4 regions of the Streptomyces sp. NBC_01476 genome follow, and region 1 is predicted to be linked to each of the others. Evidence: riboswitches for the same ligand, from Rfam matches in the RefSeq annotation. Region 1 holds a riboswitch; each other region holds the start of a gene.
What was found. A riboswitch is a leader RNA that binds a small molecule or an ion and turns the genes downstream of it on or off. The one in region 1 is predicted to bind S-adenosylmethionine.
Positions count from the first base shown of each region.

Region 2: it holds a riboswitch for S-adenosylmethionine, as region 1 does, so the genes downstream of both, thrC (threonine synthase) here and OG552_RS32885 (putative leader peptide) in region 1, are expected to answer to the same signal.
Region 3: it holds a riboswitch for S-adenosylmethionine, as region 1 does, so the genes downstream of both, OG552_RS08735 (aminotransferase class V-fold PLP-dependent enzyme) here and OG552_RS32885 (putative leader peptide) in region 1, are expected to answer to the same signal.
Region 4: it holds a riboswitch for S-adenosylmethionine, as region 1 does, so the genes downstream of both, OG552_RS34470 (putative leader peptide) here and OG552_RS32885 (putative leader peptide) in region 1, are expected to answer to the same signal.

Region 1 covers NZ_CP109446.1:7,557,756-7,562,430, forward strand. Annotated here, with positions in the region: gene OG552_RS32875 (GNAT family N-acetyltransferase) at 1-544, opposite strand, end outside; gene OG552_RS32880 (LLM class flavin-dependent oxidoreductase) at 541-1,638, opposite strand; gene OG552_RS32885 (putative leader peptide) at 1,908-2,036, opposite strand; SAM riboswitch class IV at 2,067-2,179, opposite strand; gene OG552_RS32890 (ATP-binding SpoIIE family protein phosphatase) at 2,528-4,675, shown strand, end outside.
Region 2 covers NZ_CP109446.1:3,332,220-3,336,894, forward strand. Annotated here, with positions in the region: gene OG552_RS14805 (cold-shock protein) at 1-126, opposite strand, end outside; gene OG552_RS14810 (MoaD/ThiS family protein) at 608-883, opposite strand; gene thrC (threonine synthase) at 880-2,172, opposite strand; SAM riboswitch class I at 2,190-2,319, opposite strand; gene OG552_RS14820 (glucosyl-3-phosphoglycerate synthase) at 2,457-3,422, shown strand; gene OG552_RS14825 (alpha,alpha-trehalose-phosphate synthase (UDP-forming)) at 3,830-4,675, shown strand, end outside.
Region 3 covers NZ_CP109446.1:1,999,436-2,004,110, forward strand. Annotated here, with positions in the region: gene OG552_RS08730 (Lrp/AsnC family transcriptional regulator) at 1-263, shown strand, start outside; gene OG552_RS08735 (aminotransferase class V-fold PLP-dependent enzyme) at 365-1,762, opposite strand; SAM riboswitch class IV at 1,776-1,893, opposite strand; gene trpD (anthranilate phosphoribosyltransferase) at 1,981-3,033, opposite strand; gene qcrB (cytochrome bc1 complex cytochrome b subunit) at 3,241-4,675, opposite strand, start outside.
Region 4 covers NZ_CP109446.1:7,944,407-7,949,081, forward strand. Annotated here, with positions in the region: gene OG552_RS34455 (NtaA/DmoA family FMN-dependent monooxygenase) at 1-435, opposite strand, end outside; gene OG552_RS34460 (LLM class flavin-dependent oxidoreductase) at 468-1,697, opposite strand; gene OG552_RS34465 (putative leader peptide) at 1,970-2,065, opposite strand; SAM riboswitch class IV at 2,071-2,184, opposite strand; SAM riboswitch class IV at 2,364-2,474, shown strand; gene OG552_RS34470 (putative leader peptide) at 2,506-2,640, shown strand; gene OG552_RS34475 (amino acid ABC transporter permease) at 2,775-3,812, shown strand; gene OG552_RS34480 (amino acid ABC transporter ATP-binding protein) at 3,809-4,585, shown strand.

The sequences.
Region 1 (4,675 bases):
AGTCGACCCGCGGGGTCGGCCGGAACTCCGTCCCCCGCAGCGGCTCGTCGCCCACCAGCCGTTTGGCGAAGGGCAGCGGCCCGCCCAGGGACTCCGGGTCGGCGGTGAGGTCGAAGAGCGCTGTGTAACCGGTCGTCAGATAGAGCCCCCTGGCCTCCGGCTGGCGCGGTCCGGTGGTGAGATAGACTCGCTGGTAGCCGGCCGCGGTGGCGGCCCGCTCCAGCTCCGCGACGACCCGCCGGGCCAGCCCCTCGCGGCGGTGGCCGCTGTGCGTCCAGATCCTTTTGAGCTCGGCGGTCTGTTCGTCGTAGCGGCGGTAGGCCCCGCCGGCCACCGGTTCGCCGTCCCGCAGCAGCAGGAGCAGCAGCCCGCCGTGCTCCGGTTCGAACTCCTGTGCAGGGTAGCGCGCCAGTTCCCGTCCAGCGCCGCCGAGCGAGGGGTAGCGGGTGCTGTACTCGTGCTCCAGTTCCCGCAGCAGCGGCTGGGTGAGCGGATCGGTGAGCGTCGCCGTCCGTACCTCGTAACGCGGTGTGGTGGTGGTCACCGGCCGGTCCCCTCCGCGTCACGCTTGGCGACCTCCGCACGGACCAGCGGGATGACATGGCGGCCGAAGTCGATGGCGTCCCCCAGCAGGTCGTAGCCGCGGGCGGAGATGATGTCCACGCCGATGTCGTAGTAGTCCAGCAGGGCCTGTGCCACCGTCTCCGGGGTGCCGACCAGGGCGTTGGAGTTGCCCGCTCCGCCGGTCGCGGCGGCGGTGGGGGTCCACAGCGCACGGTCGAAGCGCTCGCCCTGCTCCGCGATCGCGATCAGCCGCTGCGAGCCGGAGTTCTGCGGCTGGTCGCCGCCGCGGCGCGTCCACGCCCCGGACGCCCGGCGCTCCTGGATGGCGGCGACCGTGCGGTGCGCCTTCTCCCAGGCCAGTTCCTCGGTAGGAGCGATGATCGGCCGGAAAGCCGCCTGGATACGTGGCGGGGTGGCGCGTCCGGCGGCGAGCGCCGCCGCCTTCACGGCGTCGATCTGCTGGGCGGTCTCGGCCAGCGGTTCGCCCCACAGCGCGTAGATGTCGGCCACGGCGCCGCCCGCCGCGTAGGCGGCGGGGGAGGAGCCGCCGAAGGAGACGTCCGGGTGGGGCTGCCGCACCGGGAAGACGTCGGAGACGAAGTCGTTGAAACGGTAGTGCTCGCCCTCGTGGTCGAAGGCCTCGTGCTCGGTCCACACCCGCTTGACGATCTCGATGTACTCGCGGGTGCGGCCGTAGCGCTCGTCCTTGGTGAGGAAGTCGCCCTCGCGCTGCTGTTCGTGGTCGTTGCCGCCGGTGATGAAGTGGACGGCGAGCCGGCCCTCGCTGATCTGGTCGAGGGTGGCGAACTCCTTCGCCGCGAAGGTCGGGTACGAGACGTTCGGCCGGTGCGCCAGCAGGATCTGCAGCCGGGCGGTGTTCGCGGCGATGTACGCGGCGGCGGTGCCGGGTTCGGGCGAACCCGACCTGTAGGCGAACAGCACCCGGTCCCAGCCGTGGTCCTCATGGGCACGGGCGAGCTTGAGCGTGTACTCCTTGTCGAAGGACGCCCCGCTGCGCGGGTTGGTCTCGGAGCCGTCGTTGGTGGCGGCGATCCCGAGGAATTCGATGGGCATGATGGGGCCTTTCGGTGCGGTGGGTGGTGGCGTCGGGGGCGCTCGTGGGGGTCTCGGTCCCCTTTCGCCGGTCGCGGGCAGGGCGTCACAGGGCAGAACCGGGCCCGCCGGAGCGGGACCGCAGGGGTCCGCTCGGGTCGGAGATCAGGAGGGATCTCGCGGCGGCGGTGGGCTGCCTACAGGGAGGAGGGGCGCACGGCCGGGCCGTCATGGCGACGGTGCGGCGGATACGGCGGGGGAGGGGCGAAACGGGGGGCGGAGGACCGGTCTCAGCGGACCGGGCGCACCCGGGGACACAGCGCGCTGCTCACCCGGAGCAGATCGACATGGCGCCGCGCGACGCGCAGTTCGAAGGACCCGTACGGGCGGCACACGCTGTCGCAGGGTCGTACCCGCACGTGATCACCTCGCACTCATCCGGCCCGTGGGCCTCGCGCTTACAGGACAGTTCGCTGTCCTGTCGGGTCGTCACCTGGAGCACCCCACCGCGGCGGAGGGTTGCCGGTCAGCGAGCCAGGGCTTGGTGCTGACGCTCATAACCGTGGATCACGCTAACCCCTCGGCGGCTTCCGGGCAATGCCCTCCGGGGCGCCGGAAGCCGCCGCCGTACGAGGGAGCGAGCGCCGGCCGCGTCCGCGGGCCCCTGACGGATCCACCGGACCGGGGGGCCGCGGTTCTGCGCGGTCGCGTTCGCGCGCTCCGGGAGAGGGCTCGCACAAAGCTCGCTGAACGAGCTTCTTTGAGGGCCCCGGACTCCGCCGATCCCGGTCGACTCGGATGTGTGTGTGATATACCGTTTTGATTGTTGTTATCCGCTTTAGGGTGATTCTTGCCCAGGTTCGGACCGGCCGGACGGCGCGACCTGTGGCACTGATCGAATGAGCACCGTATGGACTCTTACCTTCCGCCGGGCGACACCCCCGATCTCGACTTGAACGTGGTCAGCCAGGCGCTCGCGGGTCTGACCCCGAGGCCCGGCACACAGTCACGTGCACAGCCGTGCCGCCCCGCGAACAGCGGCCACAGCGATGGGGAGAAGCCGGTCGAGCCCAAGGACAAGGAGCAGATCCTGGGCGCGATCACGGTCGACCGCGACCTGCGGATCGTCAGTTCCAATCTGGGCCCGCGGTGCTTCGACGGGTTGACCGCCGTCCCGGGAGAACCCTTCGTGGACCTGCTCCCGCCGAGCGACGTGCCGGCGGTCACCCGCCGGCTGCGGCGCGTGGTGGAGACCCGCGACCCCCATGTGGCCCGTGTCCAGCGGATCCCCAAGCCGGACGGCTCTGAACTGATCGTCTCGCTGAGCATTCTGCCGTCCCCGCCGCCGGACGACGGCCTGACCATCTCGTTCATCGACATGGCCCGGCGCTTCCACCTCTACGCCGCCGCCTCGTCCATCGGCACCACCCTCGACGTCGGGGAGACCGCCCGGGCGCTGGCCGCCTCGCTGCTGCCCTGGGGCGACGTCGTGGCGGTCTCGCTCGACTACAACGTCTGGACGGGGGAGCAGGTCGAGGACCGTACCCGGCTGCGGCGCGCCGCCCTCGCCCCCGAGCGGTCCTGGCCCGACGGCTTCCTCACACCGGGCGAGGACCTTCCCCAGCGGGCCCGCGTGTTCCTGGGTCAGGACACGGAGGCCCACGACGTCCAGGGCACCGTCGTACTGCCGGACCGGGCCGCGATCGAGCGGGCGCTGGGCGGGGACCCCAGGCTGCTGAGGGCCCTGGTGCCCATGGAGGGGCCGCTGTGCATGGCCGGCGTTCCGCTGATCGTGGAGGGGCCGGACGGGGAGGCCCCGATCGTGCTGGGCGTCGCGGAGGTGTGGCGGCGCCCGGACGGGCCGCTGGGGCCTTTCGGCGAAGACCTGATCGACATGCAGGAACTGGTCTCCAGAACGGCCGGGCACGTCGACAACGCCCGCCGGCACGAGCGCGAGCACGCCCAGGTCATCGCGCTCCAGCAACGGCTGCTGCCGCCGTCGCCGACCAGCACGATCGAGATCGCCAGCGCCTACGAGCCCACCACCCCCGACAGCGCGGGGGTGGGCGGCGACTGGGTTTCCAGCTTTCCGCTGCCCGGCGGGCGTACCGCCCTGGTGGTCGGCGACGTCGTCGGACACGGCCTCGGCGCGGCGGCGGCCATGGGCCAGCTCAGCATGGAAGCGCGGGCCCATCTGTCGGCCGGCCTGCCGCCGGACGAGGTCCTGGCCCGGCTGGACGAGACGGTGACCCTCCTGGACGACTCCGAGACGGGGCTCGCGGCCGGCTACAGCGCGCTGAACAGCACCTGCTGCATCGTCTGCTACGACCCCGTGGAGAACCGCTGCACCATGAGCAGCGCCGGCCACCTGCCCCCGGTTCTCGTGCACCCCGGCGGCCGGGTGGAGATCATCACCCCGCGCGCCCACCCGGGGCTCGGCACCGCGTTCGTCTCCGATGAGCCCTTCGAGACCACGGAGTTCGGTGCGGAGCCCGGATCACTGGTGGCGCTCTACACCGACGGGCTGGTCGAGAGCACCTCGGCGTCGATCGAGGAGGGCATCGGCACGCTGTCGCGGGCGCTGGCACGCATACGCCCCGGCGACGACCTCAAGGAGGCGGTCTCCCGTACGGTCGGCGCACTGGACCCGCACCGGCACGGGCTGCGCGACGACGTGACGCTGATGATCGCGCGCATGGTCGGCAGGCCCCGCGGGGACGTCGCCACGGTGTCCCTGCCGGTGGGCGACCCACGGATCGTCCCCCGCGCACGGTCGCTCGCGGCCGTCCGGCTGCGGCGCTGGGGGCTGCACGAGCGGACCTACGACGCCACGCTCGTGGTGGGCGAACTGGTCACCAATGCCCTGCGCCACGGCGCGGGGGAGATCACCCTGCGGCTGATCCGCACCGGCAGCCGCAGCGTCGTGTGCGAGGTCAGCGATCCCGGCAACGGCCGGCCGTGGCAGCACCGGGCCGATCCGCTGGACGAGCACGGACGCGGTCTGCTCGTCGTGCACGCGGTCGCCGACCGGTGGGGGGTCCGCTGGAACGACGACGGC
Region 2 (4,675 bases), 4.2 Mb from region 1:
TTCGAGGGTGCGGTAGCCGTCCATCTGGATCGCGCTGTAGTGGACGAAGACATCCGCACCACCGTCGACCGCGATGAAGCCGTAGCCCTTCTCCGCGTTGAACCACTTGACGGTGCCCTGAGCCATTCCCAACTCCCCTATTACTGGCCCTATCGCGGCCCCGCACTCCGCGGGCCCGGGTCAGACCTCACCCACCGGAGCGACCCTTACCGTGGACAGGAGGGAGCTCTGGGAGGCGTGCGCCGGAACGCGTCGACCGCGGCTGAATGTATCTGTCCGGATGCCCACTGCAACAGGTCAATTGGACGAGAATTCTGGGTCTGACTCATCGGAAATAACCCAGGAAAAAACGATAATGCGGGGCATCTCGGACCGGACACATCGGGCGATCCGGGAGAATTCGCGTGTGAATTTGGCGATAAATCGCCGCACCACCCAGGACTGGCGACTCACTTGCCCCCCGCAACAGTACAGCCCTTCAACTACCGCCCCGCACCGCCCCCGCCGGGCCCGGACAGCGAAGAGCCCCGCCCACCACGAGGGGTGAGCGGGGCCGCAGAACCCACGGAAAACCGCGGATCAAAACAACAGCGGACAGTCCGCGGTTTCAGCCACCCGCCACCGCGGGAATGATCGAGACACTCGCGCCGTCCGGCACCACCGTCTCCAGCCCCGACGAGAAACGCACATCGTCGTCGTTCACATAAACGTTCACGAAACGCCGCAGCTTTCCCGCGTCGTCGAGAACCCGCGCCGAAATACCGGCGTGATTCTTCTCCAGCGACGTGATGACCTCGGCCAGCGTCGCGCCCTCGGCCGGCACCTCGGCCTGGCCGCCGGTGTAGGTACGGAGAATGGTCGGGATTCGAACAGAAGCAGTCATGCGAGGCCAGCCTCTCGGAACGCGGCAAGGGTCGGGCGGATGATCGCGGTCGGTCCGGTGGTGGGCGCGACCGCGTCCAGGGTCTTCAGGCCGTCGCCGGTGTTGAGCACGACGGTCTCGGCGGCCGGGTCGAGCTGCCCGGTCTCGATCAGCTTCTGCAGCACACCCACGGTCACCCCGCCGGCCGTCTCCCCGAAGATCCCCTCGGTCCGCGCCAGCAGCTTGATCGCGTCGACCACCTGCTCGTCGTTCACATCCTCGACCGCCCCGCCGGTACGGCGGGTGATGTCCAGGACGTACGGGCCGTCCGCCGGGTTGCCGATCGCCAGCGACTTGGCGATGGTGTCCGGCTTCACCGGCCGCACCACGTCGACACCGGCTTTGTAGGCCGCGGACACCGGGGAACAGCCCTCCGCCTGGGCGCCGTAGATCTTGTACGGCTTCTCCTCGACCAGGCCGAGCTTGATCAGCTCCTGCAGACCCTTGTCGATCTTGGTGAGCTGGGAGCCGGAGGCGATCGGGATGACCAGGTTGTCCGGCAGGCGCCAGCCGAGCTGCTCGGCGATCTCGTAGGCGAGCGTCTTGGAGCCCTCGCCGTAGTAGGGGCGGAGGTTCACATTGACGAAGCCCCAGCCCTCGCCGATCGGGTCGCCGATCAACTCCGAGCAGAAGCGGTTGACCTCGTCGTACGAGCCCTCGATACCGACCAGTTGGCCGCCGTAGACCGCGGCCATGACGACCTTGCCGGCCTCCAGGTCGTGCGGGATGAAGACGCAGCTGCGCAGGCCCGCGCGGGCCGCGGCGGCGCCCACCGCACCGGCCAGATTGCCGGTGGAGGAGCAGGACAGGGTGGTGAGTCCGAAGGTGCGGGCGGCTTCCAGGGCGATGGCGACGACGCGGTCCTTGAAGGAGTGCGTCGGGTTGCCGGAGTCGTCCTTGACGTACAGGCCGCCGGTGATGCCCAGTTCACGGGCGAGGTTGTCGGCCTTGACGAGCTTCGTCCAGCCGGGGTTGAGATTGGGGTGCTCCGCCACATCGGCGGCCACCGGCAGCAGCGGCGCGTACCGCCAGATGCTGGTCGGGCCGGCCTCGATCCGCCGGCGCAGGCCCTCCGGGTCGCCGACCGGGAGGTCGTAGGCCACTTCGAGGGGGCCGAAACACTCCTCGCAGGCGAACACCGGGCTCAGCGGGAAGCGGGCTCCGCACTCCCGGCAGGACAGCGCGGCGGCGGGTCCGAAGGGGGCGGGGCTGGAGGTGTCGTGGGAGGCGGCGATGGTCTGCACAGCCATGATGGCGAGGCCCTTTCTCCTCATCTTCCTTGTGACGTACGTCGCCACAAGACGGAATTGGCACCTTCCCCACCGTGTGACCTCGCGGTCGGCGGGAGGGTTGCCGGGGCTTCAACGGGCCGTTCCCTCTGCCCCTCTGGATGAGCGCTATTCACTTGTCGTTCAGTTGTCGGCACGGGCACCCGGCATGCGGTCACCCTGCGCGTTGTTCAAGACTGTAACCGACAAAGGCAGCGGTTGAGAGAGTCGTCCGCACCGCGAGATGGATCACAAGGGGTCCCACAGTGCTCGATGAGGTGGAGGGCTGGCTGGCCCGCCGGTCGTGGTCGGCGGCCGACCGGCCGCTGGAGCAGCTGCTCGCGGCGAAGCGGGCGGCGGGCGACCGCGGCACGGTCAGCGTGGTGCTGCCGGCGCTCGACGAGGAGGCCACCGTCGGCGGGATCGTCGGTGCGATCCGCCGTGACCTGATGGCGCCCGCGGCACCGCTGGTGGACGAGCTGATCGTGATCGACTCGGGTTCCCGCGACGGTACGGCCCGGGTCGCGGCGGCGGCCGGGGCGCGGGTGGTGCTGCGGGACACGATCCTGCCGCGGCTGCCGGCGGTGCCCGGCAAGGGCGACGTGCTGTGGCGGTCGCTGCTGGTGGCCCGTGGCGAGATCGTCTGCTTCGTGGACGCGGACCTGCGTGAATTCGACTCACGGTTCGTCTCCGGCATCGTCGGCCCGCTGCTCACCGAGCCGGCCGTGCAGCTGGTCAAGGCGATGTACGAGCGTCCGCTGGAGACCGGCGGCGAGACGCTGCCGGCCGGCGGCGGCCGGGTCACCGAGCTGGTCGCCCGCCCGCTGCTGAACCTGCACTGGCCGCGGCTGGCCGGCTTCGTCCAGCCGCTGGGCGGGGAGTACGCGGCGCGGCGCTCGCTGCTGGAACGGCTGCCGTTCCCGGTGGGCTACGGGGTGGAGCTGGGCATGCTGATCGACGCGCTGGGCCTGGTCGGCCTGGACGCGCTCGCCCAGGTGGACGTCGGCGTACGGCACCACCGGCATCAGGACACGGCGGCGCTGGGCCGGATGGCGGCGGCGATCTACCGCACGGCGCAGCTCCGCCTCTCCCGCGGCCCCCTGGTCCGCCCCCGCCTCACCCAGTTCACCCGCTCCCCCGACGGCTTCACCCCCCACACCCACCCCGTCGACACGGAAGAGCGACCTCCGATGGGGTCCATCCGCGAATACGTGGCCCTGCGGGCCGCCTGACCCCGATCCCCCCTCCGGGGGGCGGCGGACGTCGTGCCCCCCACGGCCCGATCCGGACCACCCGCCGGTCGACGGCTGAGCGCGCAGTTCCCCGCGCCCCCAAGAAGGACGGCGGAGGACGTGCCCCGAAGGGGCGCGAGGAACTGCGCAGCCAGCCACGACGGCGCCGCAGACGACCCGCACGCCCAGCCCCAAGGCCGGATCCGGACCACCCGCCGGTGGACGGCTGAGCGCGCAGTTCCCCGCGCCCCCAAGAAGGACGGCGGAGGACGTGCCCCGAAGGGGCGCGAGGAACTGCGCGACCAGCGACGATGGCGCCGCAGACGACCCGGTTGCCGCCGGGCGGAAGGGCAACGGCGCAGGCGGGGTCACGTTTGAGGCAAGGTCATCCTGGCTAGGCTCGCCGCATGGTCGCAACGCGTCACGCCGCCCCCATCCTGGTCGCCTCCAACCGCGGCCCCGTCTCGTACACCCTCACCGAGAACGGCGAGCTGACCAGCAGACGCGGCGGCGGCGGCCTCGTATCGGGGCTCAGCGCGATCGGCCCGGACGCGGGCGCCGTATGGGTCTGCGCGGCCCTGTCCGACGGCGACCGGGCCGCCGTGAGCCGCGGCGTCGCCGAAGACGGCTCCCGCATGATCGCGGTCGACCCACCCGTCTTCGAGGCCGCCTACAACGGCATCGCCAACTCCGTGCTGTGGTTCGTGCACCACATGCTCTACCAGACCCCGCTGGAGCCGGTCTTCGACGAGGACTTCCGCACGCAGTGGGACGCCTACCGCGCCTACAACGCCGCCTTCGCCGACGCCCTGGCCGAGGAGGCCGCCGAGGGCGCCGCCGTACTCGTGCAGGACTACCACCTCTCCCTGGTCCCGGCGATGCTCCGCGCCCGCCGCCCCGACCTGCGGGTCGGCCACTTCTCACACACCCCCTGGGCACCGCCGGACTACTTCCGGCTGCTGCCGGACGACATCGCGGAGGAACTGCTCGCCGGCATCCTCGGCGCCGACCGGGCCGCCTTCCTGACCCGCCGCTGGGCGGACGCCTTCGCCGCGGCCTGCGTCGCCGTGCTGGGCGCCACGCTCTCCCCCGACGGCCTCGAAGTGACCTGGCGGGGCCGTACCACCCGGCTCGGCGTCCACGGCCTGGGCGCCGACGGGGACTTTCTGCGGGAGCGGGCCGGGCGCCCCGACGTGGCCGCCCAGATGGAAGGGCTGCGCGCCGAGACCGGCGCCGACCGCAAGCTGATCGTC
Region 3 (4,675 bases), 5.6 Mb from region 1:
TCATCAAGACGTCTGTCGACCGCATCCCGGAGATCGCCGAGTCGATCGCCGCGCTCGACAACGTCAGCGAGGTCTACTCGGTGACCGGCAACTACGACCTCGTCGCGCTGGTGCGGGTGGCCCGCCACGACGACCTGGCCGACATCATCCCGGGGCGGATCTCCAAGATCCCGGGCGTGCGGGTGACCGATACGCATGTCGCCTTCCGCACCTACTCCCAGCACGACCTGGAGGCCGCGTTCGCCATCGGGCTGGACGCGTAGCCCGCAGCGCGGCCGGGAGAGCCGGTCCCCTTCCCGCCCGGCTGTCCCGATCGCCGGGCGGGTCCGTCTTTCACGTGTTCCCCGTGTCCTACCGGGGTGTCCTACCGGGCCGGTACGCAGCGGCCGTTCTCGGTGCGGTAGGTCCACTGGGCGCCGGTGCGGACGAGGGTGGTGACCGCCGCGAGGAACCGGGTGATGTGCTCGTCCGGGGTGCCGGCGCCGAAGCTGACGCGGATGGCGTTGAGCGCACGCTCGCCGGGGGCCGCGTCGGGGGCGCCGCAGGCACCCGGCTCGTCGGGCTCGGCGTCGAGGAGGGTGCGGACCAGCGGGTGCGCGCAGAAGAGCCCGTCGCGGACCCCGATGCCGTACTCCGCGGAGAGCGCCGCGGCGAAGTGCGAGCTGTTCCAGCCCTGGACGACGAAGGAGAGGACGCCGACCCGCTCGGAGTGCTCACCGAAGAGCGACAGGACCCGCACCTCGGGGATGCCCGCGAGCCCTTCCCGCAGCCGGCCGAGCAACTGCCGCTCCCGGGCCACCAGACGGTCGAAGCCCGCCTCGGTGAGGGCCCGGCAGGCGGCCGCGATCGCGTAGGCGCCGATCACATTGGGCGACCCGGCCTCGTGCCGGGCGGCGACCGAGGTGTGCCACTCGACGTCCAGCGTGCCGTCGGCCCGCCGGGCGACCTTCCGGGTGGCGCCGCCGCCCGCCAGGTACGGCTCGGCCTCGCGCAGCCAGTCCGGGCGCCCGGCCAGCACACCGGCGCCGAAGGGCGCGTAGAGCTTGTGCCCGGAGAAGGCGACCCAGTCCACGTCGAGCGCGGCGATGTCGACCGGGTGGTGCGGAGCGAGCTGCGCCGCGTCGAGCACGATCCGGGCGCCGTGCCGGTGCGCGGCGGCGGCCAGCTTCCGCACCGGCCACACCTCGCCGGTCACATTGGACGCCCCGGTGACGCACACCAGCTTGGGCCCCTTGGGGGCGCCGTGCAGGGCCACATCGAGCGCGGCGACCGCCTGCTCGGGAGTCCGCGGCGCCGCCAGCCAGGTGACCTGAGCGCCTTCCGCCCGCTGCCACGGGAGCAGCGACGCGTGGTGCTCGGTGTCGAAGACGTAGACCTGCGTTCCGGCCGGCAGCACCGACGCCAGCAGGTTGAGCGAGTCGGTGGTGGAGCGGGTGAAGATGACCTCGTCGTCGGGGCGACAGCCGAGGAACTCCGCGACGGTCGCCCGGCTCTGCTCGAAGAGGTCGGTGGACAGCTGCGACAGATAGCCCGCACCGCGGTGCACACTGCCGTAGTAGGGCGCGTACGCGGCCACGTCGTCCCACACCCGCTGGAGCGCCGGTGCGCTCGCCGCGTAGTCAAGGGCCGCATACGTGACCTCGCCGCCCGTCACCAGCGGGACCCGAACGTCCCGTCCCAGCACCGGCAGCGGCGTACACACGTCCGCCTCGGCGGAGGGGGTGACGGCGGCAGTGGCGGTGGCAGGGCTGATCACTGTCATGACAGAGCTCCCGAAGTCCGGCTTGCTGAGAGCCTTGCTTGCTCACAGCCTGGTCCTCACCCGGGGCACCCCACCACGGACGGAGGGTTGCCGGACAGCGAGCCGGGGCCTTGACGCTGTCACTCGTGACCTGCGGAGAATTCTGCCACAGACGCGCGAACGCGCAAGACGCCGTCCATCAAGCGGACGGCGTCCCGCACACCTGATACCGGCTCGGCTCAGACGTTGCTCGCGGCCACCCAGCGGTCGAGCGCCGCGGCGGCCTCGCCCGAGTCGATGGAGTGCGCGGCCTGTTCGAGGCGGGCCGCGATCTGCTCCTCCAGCGTGCCCTGCCCCGGGTTCAGCGCCACCAGCGCGGCGGCCGAGTTGAGCAGCACCGCGTCCCGTACCGGCCCGGTCTCCCCGGCGAGCAGCCGGCGGGCCACATCGGCGTTGTAGGCCGCGTCGGCGCCCCGCAGCGCCTCCACCGGCACCAGGCCGATGCCGACGTCGCGGGGGTCGAAGGCGCGCTGCTCGACCTTGCCGTCGCGGACCACCCACACCTGGGAGGTGGCGGTGGTGGTCAGCTCGTCCAGGCCGTCGTCGCCGCGGAACACCAGGGCGGAGGAGCCGCGTTCGGCGAGCACGCCGGCGAGGATCGGTGCCATCCGCGGGTCGGCGACCCCGGTGGCCTGGGCCCGTACCCGGGCCGGGTTGGTCAGCGGGCCGAGGAAGTTGAAGGTGGTGGCGACGCCCAACTCGGCCCGGGCGGTGGCCACATGACGCAGCGCCGGGTGGAACTTCACCGCGAAGCAGAAGGTGATGCCGGCCTCGGCGGCCACCTCGGCGACGCGCTCCGGAGTGAGCTGCAGATTGACGCCGAGCTTCTCCAGCACGTCGGAGGCGCCGCTGGCGGAGGAGGCGGCGCGGTTGCCGTGCTTGACGACCTTGGCGCCGGTGCCGGCCACCACGATCGCGGACATGGTGGAGATGTTGACCGTCTTGGCCCGGTCGCCGCCGGTGCCGACGATGTCCACGCTGGGGCCGGGGACCTCGATGGTGTTGGCGTGCTCGTACATCGCCCGCACCATGCCGATGACCTCGTCCACGGTCTCGCCCTTGGCCCGCAGGGCGATGGCGAACCCGGCGATCTGCACGTCGGTGGCTTCGCCGCGCATGATCCGGTCCATCGCCCAGGCGGTGTCCCCCGCGGTCAGATCCTCGCCGGCCAGCAGGGAGCTCAGCACGTCGGGCCAGGAGCGGGGGCCTCCGGCGGGGGTCTCAGTGCTCATGGTCACGCTCCTGGAAAAGGGTCACCCTCTGGCAGGGTGCAGCCTATCGGGGCGGCAGCCCCGTCCAACCGGTGACTCGGTGCCGCTGCGTCGTGGCCGGCCGCGCAGTTCCCCGCGCCCCTTCGGGGCACGTTCCCGCACCGCCCCCCGGAACGTAAGGGCCCCGTCCGAGGGTCGGACGGGGCCCTTACGGGTGGGGCGGGAACGCTAGTGGTGACCGTGCCCCGAGGTGATCTCCTCGTACTCCTCGGCCGTCGGCTTCGGAATCTGGCTGTGCTCCCCGTAGAACCCCTTGGAAAGCTTCGCCTGCGCCTTGGCGACCGGGCTGAGCTTGCGCTCCACCCCGTTCTCGTCGACCTCGGGTCCTGGGTCGATCGGCTTCGGCTGGACGTGGGCGGTGAGCACGTGCAACTGCTGCTGCGACAGCGGCTCGTGCACCTCGATGAACTCACCGTGCGGCAGCCGCTTGATGATGCCGGTCTCCCGCCCGTGCAGCACCTTGTCGCGGTCGCGCCGCTGCAGCCCCAGACAGATCCGCTTGGTGACCCAGAACGCCAGTACCGGCAGCACGAAGAAGCCGACCCGGACGAACCAGGTGATCGCGTTGATCGACAAGTGGAAGTGCGTGGCGAACAGGTCGTTGCCACCACCGATCAGCAGCACGAAGTAGACCGTCAGCCAGGCCACACCGAAGCCGGTCCGCACCGGGCGGTTCCGCGGCCGGTCCAGCAGATGGTGCTCCCGCTTGTCGCCGGTCACCCACGACTCGATGAACGGGTAGACCGCGATGGCCACCATCACCAGCGGGAAGATCATCAGCGGGATGAAGACGCCGAGGACCAGCGTGTGGCCCCAGCCTCTGATCTCCCAGCCGGGCATCACCCGGATCAGGCCCTCGGAGAAGCCCATGTACCAGTCGGGCTGTGCTCCGGTGGACACCTGGTCCGGCCGGTACGGGCCCATCGTCCAGATCGGGTTGATGGTGGCGACCGCCGCGATGGCGGCGATGACACCGAAGACCACGAAGAAGAAGCCGCCCGCCTTGGCCATGTAGATCGGCAGCAGCGGGGTGCCGACGACGTTCTTCTCGGTCTTGCCGGCACCCGGGAACTGGGTGTGCTTGTGGAAGAAGACCAGGATCAGGTGGGCGACCAGCAGGCCGGCCATCAGACCTGGCAGCAGCAGGATGTGCACCGAGTAGAACCGCGACACGAAGTCGTGGCCGGGGAACTCGCCGCCGAAGAGGAACATCGACAGATACGTGCCGACGATCGGCGTGGAGAGGACCGCGCCCTCCATGAACCGCACACCGGTGCCGGAGAGCAGGTCGTCGGGGAGCGAGTAGCCGGTGAAGCCGGTGAACATGCCCAGGAAGAGCAGCGACCAGCCGAAGAGCCAGTTGACCTCGCGCGGCCGGCGGAAGGCGCCGGTGAAGAAGACGCGCATCATGTGCACGATCATCGCCGCGATGAAGATCAGCGCGGCCCAGTGGTGGATCTGCCGGATCAGCAGACCGCCGCGGACCTCGAAGCTGATGTGCATCGTGGAGGCGTACGCGTCGGACATCCGCACACCCTGCAGCGGCGCGTACGGGCCGTGGTAGACGACCTCGCTCATGCTCGGGTGGAAGAACAGCGTCAGA
Region 4 (4,675 bases), 390 kb from region 1:
GAGGAAGCCGCCGCGCCGGAAGTTCTGCCCGGTGAACTCGTCCCAGGAGGTGACGACGTTCCAGGCGGCGCGGCCGGCCGACAGGTGGTCGAGGGAGGCGAACTGGCGGGCCACCTCGTAGGGCTCGTTGAAGGTGGAGTTGATGGTCCCGGCGAGTCCGAGGCGTTCGGTGACGGCGGCGAGCGCGGTCAGCACGGTGAAGGTGTCGGGGCGGCCGACCACGTCCAGGTCGTAGATCTCGCCGCCCTGTTCCCGCAGCCGCAGGCCCTCGGCGAGGAAGAGGAAGTCGAACTTGGCGCGCTCTGCGGTCTTCGCCAGGTGGACGAAGGAGCTGAAGTCGATCTGGCTGCCGGCCGCCGGGTCGCTCCACACGGTGGTGTTGTTGACACCGGGGAAGTGCGCGGCGAGGTGGATCTGCTTGACGGGCTTGCTCATGCGACGGGCTTCCTTAAGGTCTCTGCGGGCGCTCAGACGGCGGAGGTGGTCGGGGCGGAAGCGGTGGCGTAACGATTCGCCGGGCGGGGGAGTCCCAGCAGGCCGCGCAGGGTGGCGGCCTCGTACGCGGTACGGAACAGGCCGCGCCGCCGCAGTTCGGGCACCAGGTGGCGGGTGATCTGCTCCAGGTCGTGCGGGACGGCGGCCGGCCGCAGCCGGAAACCGGTGATCCCGGCCGCCTGCCACTGCTCCAGCAGGTCCGCGAGGCCGGCCGGGGTGCCGGCGAAGACCAGGGCGTCGCTGGTGTACGCCGCGCCCGCCCGCTCGTCCAGCCGCGCGCCGCGGGCGGCGGCCGCCTCGTCGGTGTCGTCCAGCAGGACCACCAGGTCGGCGAAGACGTGCACCGTCTCCCCGGCGCGGCCCGCCTCGTCCTGGCCGGCCCGGATCTCGGCGATGATCGCCCGGGCGTCCTCGGCGTCGCGCGGGGTGATGAAACCGACATCGGTGGAGCGGGCGACCAGGCGGAAGGGAATGCTCTGGTGCGCCAGCGCCGCGACGATCGGCTGGCCCTGCGGCGGGCGCGGGGTGATCGACGGGCCCTTGACGCTGAACCGCGGTCCCTCGAAGTCGATGTAGTGCAGCTTCTTCCGGTCGATGAAGCGGCCGGTCGCGACGTCGCGGATCTCGGCGTCGTCCTCCCAGCTGTCCCAGAGCCGCCGCACCACCTCGACGTAATCGGCGGCCTCGTCGAAGGTCTCGGTGAGCAGCGCCTGGACCTCGGGGGTGTTGAAGTCCTCGAACCGGAACGGCGGGAAGCTGCGCCGTCCGAAGAGTTCCGCCTCGTAAGGGCGGGCCGAGACCTGCACCCGCAGCCCGGCCCGGCCGCCGCTGACGTAGTCGAGCGTGGCGATCGCCTTGGAGAGGTGGAAAGGCTCGGTGTGAGTGACCACAGCCGTCGGGATCAGACCGATGTGGCTGGTCAGCGGGGCGATCCGGGCGGCGATCTGCACCGCGTCCAGCCGGCCGCGGACCTGGTCGGTGCGCTGGTCGAGCTCGGTGTAGTCGGCGGACTGGAGACCGAGCGAGTCCTCGATCGTGACGAAGTCCAGCAGGCCGCGCTCGGCCTCGGCGACCAGGCCGGCCCAGTACGCCGCCGTGAACAGGTCTTGGGGCCGGGCGTCGGTTTCGCGCCAGGCGGCGGGGTGCCACCCGGCGCCGTCAAGGGCGACGGCGAGGTGGAGGGCGGGGTGCGGCTGAGGCATGGGAGGTCGCTTCCTGCTCGGGTGGAGGGCGCTCCACCGTGCTGCGGACATGCCGGACGGAACCCGCGCCGGGCGGTCGGCCCGGGGCGGCGTCGGCGGGGGGAAGAGGGGAGGAGAAGACGGGGGCTCGGGAGGAGCCGGGCGAAGAGCGGAAGGGGCGCGGTCGCGGGACGGCGTGCCGCGACGCAGCGGGGCACCGGTCCGCGCGATGCGCGGGGCTCAGCGGATCCGCGTGGCCGGCGACAGCCGGTGCCGCGGGAACGGCGGAGCGGTCAGATGTCCGTACAGAGGGCGCTGGAGATGCGCTGCAGGTCGATGTGCCGACGCGAGTAGGTACTGATGGCTCGACGCACTACAGTCCCCTCCACCTTCGATCGCGCGCTTGCGTAAACCGGGCTCGGCTCCGCCGGGTCGTCACCTGGAGCACCCCGCCGCGTCGGAGGGTTGCTGGTCAGCCAGCCAGGGCTTGTTGCTGACGCTCATAACCTGCTCACACGGTAACTCCGGACCGGCGTCGAACACAATGGCTGGTCGACGGGCTGTGGATCACACAGTGACCGCTTTCCCGCCCCCGGGGCCGGCCCACCGCTCCGGACCGGCCGGGCTGACGGACCGTCGAATACTGAGGCATTGCCCAAAGCCGACCCAGCGGTTACGGTATGCCCTGGTTATGAGCGTCAGCTTTGAGCCCTGGCTGGCTGACCGGCAACCCTCGTCCGCGGTGGGGTGCTCCAGGTGACGACCCGGCGGGACGGTCACGTTCCGTAAGCGCGAGGCCCCATGGGCCGGAGGATGCGAGGTGATCCGCATGCAGATACGACGCACCGACAACAGCGGTACGCCGCTTCCGCGCGGGTTCGCTCAGCTCATGGTGGCCCGCCGCCACGTCGACCTGCTCCGGGTGAGCAGCGCACTGTGTCCGAGGACGTCCCCGGTCTGTTGACCGCACTCGCGCTCCGAGCGAGCGCTGAGATGTCCGTACGCCTGCCGTCGCCCGGCCACGCCCGCACTCCGCACACCGCCCGCCGCTGACCCACGGCGCGGTGCTGCGCCCCATGGGACGGAAAGCACACCACCATGAGCAGCTCTGACACCTCCGCGCGCAAATCCGCCGCGCCGGAACCACCGCCCCCGACCGCCGCGCAGCCACCGCCGCCTGCCGCCGCCTCCACGGCCCCCGCCGACCGCCCCACCGACGAGCAACTGCTCGCCGCGAAGCTGGTCCCGCTGCGCCACCCCGGCCAGTGGGTCTCGGCCCTCGTCCTGCTGGTGCTCTTCGCGATGCTGGTCAACACGGTGCTGACCAACAACCGGTTCCAGTGGGGCACCGTCGGCGACTACTTCCTCAACGGATCGATCGTGCACGGGCTGGAGCTGACGCTCTGGCTCACCGCCGCGGTGATGGCCACCGGCTATCTGCTCGGGATCGGCGTCGCCGCGATGCGGCTGTCGCACAACCCGATCCTCAGCTCGCTCAGCTTCGCCTTCGTCTGGCTGATACGTTCCGTCCCGCCCCTGGTGCAGCTGCTCTTCTGGTACGAACTCGCCTCGCTCTACCCGCAGTTGTCGCTCGGCATCCCGTTCGGCAGCGAATTCGTCACGGTGCGGACGGCCCATCTGTTCAGCGGCATCCTCGCCGCGTACGTGGGACTCAGCCTGGATGTCGCGGCCTTCTCCTCGGAGATCGTCCGCGGCGGCATCCTGTCCGTCGACCACGGCCAGACCGAGGCCGCCCAGGCGCTCGGCCTCGGGAACGCGCGGATCTTCCGCAGGATCGTGCTGCCGCAGGCGATGCCGGCCATCGTGCCGGCCTCGGGCAACCTGCTGATCGGGATGCTCAAGGCGACCTCGATCGTGAGCGTCATCGCGGTGCAGGACCTGCTCTACTCCTCGCAGTTGATCTACAACCAGAACTACCTGATCATCCCGCTGCTCCTGGTGGCGACGCTCTGGTACATCATCCTCACCACGCTGCTCTCGATCGGGCAGTTCTTCGTCGAGCGCTACTACGCCCGCGGCAGCAACCGCGGTGGCAGGAGGAGCTTCCGGGAGCTCTTCCGGGGCAATGTGCCGCTGCTCGGCAGGACCGGCAACGAACTGGCGGGCATCTCATGACGACCGTGGCCACCGACCCCCTGGTACGGATCAGGGGACTGCGCAAGAGCTTCGGCACACATCTGGTCCTGGACGGTGTCGACCTGGATGTGCGCCAGGGCGAAGTCACCGTGCTGCTCGGGCCTTCGGGCTCCGGCAAGTCCACCCTGCTGCGCAGCATCAACCACCTGGAGCGTCCCGACGGCGGATTCGTCGAGGTGGGCGGCGAGATCATCGGCTACCGGCACCAGGACGGCCGGCTGCATGAACTGGGACACCGGTCGATCACCCGGCAGCGCGCCCGGGTCGGCATGGTCTTCCAGCAGTTCAACCTCTTCCCGCACCTCACCGTGGTGGAGAACATCGTCGAGGCCCCGATCGCCGTGCACGGGGTGCCGAAGAAGCAGGCCGCGGCCAAGGCCCGCGAACTGCTGGAGCGCGTCGGTCTCGGCGGCCGGGAAGGGTCCTATCCCCGACAGCTCTCCGGCGGCCAGCAGCAACGCGTCGCCATCGCCAGGGCACTGGCGATGGAGCCGGAACTGCTGCTGTTCGACGAGCCGACCAGCGCTCTCGACCCGGAACTGGTCGGCGAAGTCCTCGCGGTCATCAAGGATCTCGCCGACAGCGGGATGACCATGATCGTCGTCACCCATGAGATCGGCTTCGCCCGTGAGGTCGCGGACACCGTGGTCTTCCTGGACGGAGGCCGGATCATCGAATCCGGCGCACCGGCCGACGTCCTGGAACGTCCGCACCACGAGCGGGCCCGCGCCTTCCTCGCCGCGGTCCTGTGACCACCCGGCTCCCTTCACCTCCCCGGTAGACCGCCCGTACCTTCTGTCCCGTATCCACCACTTTTTCCCCTTTCAACGGCGGCTCTCCGC